2 regions of the Bacillus sp. CGMCC 1.60114 genome follow, and region 2 is predicted to be linked to the other one. Evidence: riboswitches for the same ligand, from Rfam matches in the RefSeq annotation. Region 2 holds a riboswitch; the other holds the start of a gene.

Region 1 (3,419 bases), on a different contig from region 2:
CTCACTTCCGTATTTTTCCTTATAATAGAAATATAGGGATTTTCAAAAGGGAGGAATTTCATATGGATACAATGCGAAAATTAACGACACTATTTATCTTACTTTTCGTCGCTTCCATTAGCGCTGGCATGGCACTAAAAGACGCTGTACCTTACGCAGCCATCGGCGGTTTTGGATGTGCAACAATCTTTTTACTTTGCAGTGCATACTGCTTTGGAAAATCCCGTTCACAAGGGGGCAATAATTAATGTTCGGTAAAAAATCAACCGCGTGTACATCATGCGGAAAGGAAATTGCAGTACACGAACGTTCTTGGATTTACATACAATATCCGCCAAGCGGTATAACAAATATTCAAAAATATATTGAGCTCGGTGGGGAAGTGTATTGTACTTCTTGTGTTGGAAAATTAGAAAAACAGGAAAGCAACTAAAATGCTAAAAAGGTGATTGCATGAAAATAAGAAATATTGCTTTCATAATTACACTTGTAATCATTTGTTTTTTGGGCGGTACTTCATTTTATAAAAATCACATAGCTCATAAAGTAGAAGCGTATTTATTCTCACAAGGCGACCAGAAAGATGATTTAAAAAGTCTTGAAGTACGGTACGACTTTAAGTTCGGATATACGGTCGATGTTATGTACAAGGATGAACCACATGTTATCTATACGTATCGCTATCAAAAAATTGGAGATACGGCAAGAAAAGGAGTGCTTGCTTATAATAAAACATTACTTGATGACAAATTAGACCCTAACACTTATTCATACAAACATACACATTTTGGGGAGTATTAGGACTCTCGTTTACAACACTACGTCACCGTATGATTTAAATAAAAAAAGCTTTGCGCACATGCGCAAAGCTTTTTTCTTCCTATATTATAGACCAGCTTGCTCTTTTAAAGCTTCGGCTTTGTCTGTACGCTCCCAAGAAAGGTCTACATCAGTACGTCCGAAGTGGCCGTATGCTGCTGTTTGTTTGTAAATTGGGCGACGTAAGTCTAACATTTTGATGATACCAGCTGGGCGAAGATCGAAGTTGCTGCGAATTAGTTCTACTAATACTTCTTCAGATACTTTTCCAGTGCCGAATGTATCAACAGAGATAGATACTGGTTTCGCTACGCCGATTGCGTATGCAAGTTGTACTTCTGCTTTGTCAGCAAGACCTGCTGCTACGATGTTTTTCGCAACGTAACGAGCTGCGTATGCTGCAGAACGGTCAACTTTTGTTGCATCCTTACCAGAGAATGCACCGCCGCCGTGACGAGCGTATCCACCGTAAGTATCTACGATAATTTTACGACCTGTTAAACCAGCATCCCCTTGTGGTCCACCGATAACGAAGCGGCCAGTTGGGTTAATGAAGAATTTTGTATCTTCATCGATTAATTCAGCTGGTACAACTGGTTGAATTACGAATTCTTTTAAGTTGCGATCGATTTGTTCCCAAGAAATCTCTGGATGATGTTGCGTAGAGATTACAATTGTATCAACGCGAACTGGTTTACCGTTTTCATCATACTCAACTGTTACTTGTGTTTTACCGTCTGGACGTAAGTATGGTAATGTATCATCTTTACGAACTTCAGTTAAACGACGAGCTAATTTATGAGCAAGAGAGATTGGAAGCGGCATTAATTCTTTTGTTTCATTACATGCGAAACCAAACATTAAACCTTGGTCGCCTGCACCGATTGCTTCGATCTCTTCGTCAGTCATTTGACCTTCGCGTGCTTCTAACGCTTTGTCAACACCCATTGCGATGTCAGCAGACTGCTCATCGATAGATGTTAAAACTGCACAAGTTTCTGAATCGAAACCGTATTTTGCACGAGTATAACCAATTCCTTTAATTGTTTCACGAACGATTTTTGGAATATCTACATAAGTAGAAGTCGTAATTTCTCCCGCTACCAATACTAAACCAGTTGTTACTGTTGTTTCACAAGCTACACGTGCATTTGCATCTTTTGCTAAGATTGCATCTAAAATTGAATCAGAAATTTGGTCACTAATTTTATCTGGGTGTCCTTCAGTTACAGACTCAGATGTGAACAGATGACGTTTTTTTGTCATGTGGTAAACCTCCCTACAGTAAATGTATATATTGTACGGAACTCATCCTTAATTTGCCACAAACTGCGACATTCATGTATTCTCCCACAAGCGCAAAAGAAAAACCTTTCCTAATTAATAGAGGAAAGGTTGTATTCGCTACTTGCATACTGCTTTTTGCCCTTCGCTCTTATCGTTCGAGACATTACACCTCGCACAGGTTTAAGCACCTATTCACTTGAACTTGTCGTACATACAAGTGAGGTTGCCGGGCTTCATCGGGCCTGTCCCTCCGCCAGCTCGGGATAAGAGAGTATCCGTCCTCAACTATACTAAAGAAATGCTTTTCATTTGTCAATCCAAATACACATATTCCTATAAGTTTTTAACGACAGAAATTTATGGAAAAAAATAATATAATAACACAAACAAAAATAAATAAATAGTATACATTATTTATATGATTGTGTTATACTCTTGGTGGGGATTACGAGAATATTTATAAATTAAACAAAGGATGGTATCTAAATATGAGTACTGTGAATGTCCAAATTGGATTACATGAACTATTAAACGGAAGCAATGCACAGGTTCAATTGAGCGTTCCGCAATTAACGGAAAAAGTATTAATGAGAAAAGAAGGCAGATTAACTTCTACTGGCGCTGTTTCTGTTTCAACAGGAAAATATACAGGACGTTCTCCGAAAGATAAATTTATTGTAGACGAAGCATCTGTTACGGATAAAATTGCTTGGGGTTCTGTAAACCAACCGATTTCTGAAGAGCATTTTAATAAATTATATACAAAAGTATTAGAATACTTAAAAGACAAAGAAGAGCTATTCGTATTCAAAGGATTTGCAGGAGCAGACCACAGCTACCGTCTTCCTCTTCAAGTTATTAATGAATATGCATGGCATAACTTATTCGCACATCAATTATTCATTCGTCCAACTGAGGAAGAATTAAAAAATCATGATGCACAGTTCACAATTGTATCTGCACCAAACTTTAAAGCAGATCCAGAAGTTGACGGCACAAACTCAGAAACATTTATTATCGTTTCATTTGAAAAGCGTATCGTATTAATCGGAGGTACAGAATACGCTGGAGAAATGAAAAAATCAATTTTCTCTATCATGAACTACTTACTTCCAGAACAAGATATTTTTTCTATGCACTGCTCTGCAAACGTAGGTGAAGAAGGCGATGTTGCTTTATTCTTCGGTTTATCAGGAACAGGTAAAACAACATTATCTGCTGATCCGCACCGCAAATTAATCGGTGATGACGAGCATGGTTGGTCTGATAACGGCGTATTCAATATTGAAGGCGGTTGCTATGCAAAATGTGTG
Region 2 (3,419 bases):
TGTAGGTAATAGAGAAAAAAGTTTTCCAACACCTTCTTGAATAGAAAGTTCTTGTGATAAAATTTTTTGTTTAATTGTTTCCGCTTCTGGCGGTGCAAACTTTTCCATAATGGCAACAATATTATCGTTATTTGTAATTGTGCCATCGAAATCGCAAAAAATTTGAATACTCATGCCTTCACCTCTCCAGAAGGATTGCCCCATAAACGCAAGGCGGCTTGTAAATTAGGATCATTAACCTCATGAAGAGGCGTGTTTGTTAGCGTTGCATCGATGGCAGATCGAAACGCTTTTCCGCCTCCCTGTGCGCCAGAAGGGTGTCCGTGAATACCGCCACCAGCATTAATAACACATTGTCCACCAAAATCACGGATAAGAAGAGGAACAAGTCCTGGATGAATCCCAGCAGATGGAACTGGAAAGCTGCGTTTAAATGGTTCATTTTCATCTGTAAGCGCTTTTGATAAATAAAGTGCCTCTTCTTTTTTTAAAGCGACAGTTCCATAAGGTGATGGAAATAGTGAGAAATCTGCACCTGCATAGCGAAGTAACTTGCCAAGTAACAAGGATGAGGAAAATCCGTATAATTCAGATGCTATGTAAGTACCGCTTACTGCTGGATGTGCCATGATTGGGGTAGAAATATCATCGTCTTCAGCTAATGCTTGTAAAACATCAAGTCCATAAGCAAATACATTGAAGAGTAATATATCAGCCCCAGCTGTAACTGCTTGTTTTGCTTTTTCTTTTAAATCATAAGTACGTCCAGATAAATTAACAGCATATAACGTCTTATGACCATATGTTTCGTATACAGATTGTAATACTTCTTTTCCAGCTCGAATACGTTCTGACAGTGGTGTTAACGGATTATCAAATAAAATTTCATCATCTTTTACAATGTCTACACCGCCGCTTGCTTGATCGCGAAGCTGTGTTTTTAAATAACCGATATTACGGCCAATCATCCCTTTGAAAATACTCATAAGAAGTGGGCGGTCGTGGACATTTAAATTGTTTCGTATTCCATCGATACCGAATTTAGGACCTGAGAAGCGTTCTTTTAGATCATCAGAAAATGTCAAATCAATTAATTTAATTTCTCCATCCAGTGATAATTTTCCGAAAACAGTTGTAAAAATCGCTGGTAAGTCATTGCTAAAATTAGCAGATGGATAATGAATTTTAATAAGACCGCGTTTTACTTTTTTATCAAGGTATATATTTATTTTTTCATCGTCTTCTAATTCTTCTACACTAATGACTGAACCTTTATGCTGTTTTAATTGTTCTTGTAGTAAGTGTGGTAAGTGTGTCCATGAACCAACTGTTAAGCCGAGGGCGATTTGCTCTGCCTTTTGAATTAAATTTTGAGAATCATCATGAATTAAATATGTCGCTGTTATTCCGCTCATTTTCATAACCTCCTAGTTGAATAAAAAAAACCTCTCAGCTAAGGAGAGGTTTTTTTACAACCAGCTCCTTATCTGTCAGCTTAATGCTGCGAGAATTAGCACCGTGCCTACAAAATGTAGATCGGTTGCCGGGTTTCATCGGGCTCGTCCCTCCACCTGCTCTTGATAAGAAGTATTCGGAAATGTTTTAATATTTTTGATAACTGAATTCTGACAGAGAATTTTTATGTTGTCAATGTTTTTTTGAAAATTTTTAATTGATCAATTCTATGAACTGCTTCCTGAAGGCGTTCCTCTGTATGTAATAAGCCGACGCGAATATAGCCTTCACCGTTTTCACCAAAGCCGATGCCTGGAGCGACCGCGACGTGTGCTTGCTGTAATAATACATCAGCAAATTGTTCTGAAGTATATCCATCTGGAACGGGAAGCCACGCGAAAAAAGATCCTTGTGGTGCAGCAACATTCCAGCCGATAGAACGGCATGCTGTAATGAAAGCATTTCTTCGAGATTCATAGCGTTCTACTAGTTCATCTACACAAGTTTGCGAACTTAATAACGCATTGCAAGCAGCTTCTTGTACGGCACCAAAGATACTGACGTACATATGATCTTGTAATACGTTTATTGTTTCAATAACACTTGCATTCCCAACGGCAAATGCAATGCGCCATCCCGCCATATTATATGTTTTTGATAACGTATAAATTTCAATGCCAACATCTTTTGCTCCATCAACTTGTAAGAAACTAATTGGCTTTTTAGCATCAAAACCAATGGCACCATACGCGAAATCATGACAAACTAAAATGTCATGTTTGTTTGCAAATGATATAGTTTCCTTAAAGAATTCTGTTGTTGCAATGGCTCCTGTTGGATTGTTCGGATAGTTTAAAAACATTAATTTTGCTTGTTCAGCAGTTTGTTTATCAATCTTTGTATAATCAGGTAAAAATCGATTTTCTGCTAATAATGGCATTGTTGAAAACTTTGTTTTCGCTAAGGCAACACCTGATAAATAATCTGGATAACCAGGATCAGGAACGAGAATTGTATCGCCTGGATTTGTAAAACAAAGCGGTAGTTCAACTAACCCGGCTTTTCCGCCAAATAAAACAGCTACTTCGGTTTTTGGATTTAACTGTACACCGTATTCACGCTCATAGAACGTAGCGACAGCTTCTTTTAAGCTTTCGTGTCCGCGAAATGGCGGATATTTATGATGAATGGGTTGTTCTGCTGCACGCTGTAGTGCTGTTATGATATGCGTTGGCGTTGGCTGATCTGGATTTCCTTGTCCTAAGTTAATAACATCATGACCAGCTTGCACGGCTTTGTTGACTTTTGCGACAAGCGTAGCAAAAAATTGTGTTGGTAATGATGTTAGTATCTCAGAAGGTTGAAAATGTTTCATACTTTCCACCTCTTTTTGAAAATTGTTGCAATTATAGTGACAAATGATATAATCTTTCCAACTTTTTGTAAAGGAAAAAATAAAAGGGAGTAGGGAGAAATCAATGAAAATTGCTTGTATTCAAATGGATATCACTTTTGGTCATGTAGAGAAAAATATAGAGCACGCTGAGAAAAAAATAAACGAAGCAATGAAAGAAATGCCAGATGTTATTGTATTACCAGAGCTATGGACGACAGGTTATGACTTGGGTCGACTTGCTGAGATTGCTGATCCAGATGGGAAATACACGAAACAACTATTATCGAAGTGGAGTAAGCAAAATAGTGTAAATATTGTTGGAGGATCGATTGCTAAGCAAACAGAGAAAGGTGTTACAAATACAATGTATATTAGTAATCGAAGCGGGAAAATCGTGGCTGAATATAGTAAAGTCCACCTGTTTCAACTGATGGATGAGCATAAATATTTAATTGCTGGAAATGAAACTGGGCATTTTCTATTAGAGGATATGCCGTGCGCAGGAACAATTTGCTATGATATTCGTTTTCCAGAATGGATACGCATTCATACTGCACACGGGGCAACA

Evidence for each region. A riboswitch is a leader RNA that binds a small molecule or an ion and turns the genes downstream of it on or off. The one in region 2 is predicted to bind S-adenosylmethionine.
Region 1: it holds a riboswitch for S-adenosylmethionine, as region 2 does, so the genes downstream of both, metK (methionine adenosyltransferase) here and mtnW (2,3-diketo-5-methylthiopentyl-1-phosphate enolase) in region 2, are expected to answer to the same signal.

The regions. Positions count from the first base shown of each region.
Region 1 is NZ_JBHTHG010000108.1:91,656-95,074, reverse strand. Features, by position in the region: gene ACFQZ1_RS16865 (hypothetical protein) at 63-248, shown strand; gene ACFQZ1_RS16860 (hypothetical protein) at 248-433, shown strand; gene ACFQZ1_RS16855 (DUF3139 domain-containing protein) at 454-801, shown strand; gene metK (methionine adenosyltransferase) at 886-2,085, opposite strand; SAM riboswitch class I at 2,252-2,376, opposite strand; gene pckA (phosphoenolpyruvate carboxykinase (ATP)) at 2,595-3,419, shown strand, end outside.
Region 2 is NZ_JBHTHG010000117.1:101,078-104,496, forward strand. Features, by position in the region: gene ACFQZ1_RS19080 (2-hydroxy-3-keto-5-methylthiopentenyl-1-phosphate phosphatase) at 1-174, opposite strand, end outside; gene mtnW (2,3-diketo-5-methylthiopentyl-1-phosphate enolase) at 171-1,415, opposite strand; SAM riboswitch class I at 1,481-1,587, opposite strand; gene ACFQZ1_RS19090 (pyridoxal phosphate-dependent aminotransferase) at 1,640-2,830, opposite strand; gene ACFQZ1_RS19095 (carbon-nitrogen family hydrolase) at 2,934-3,419, shown strand, end outside.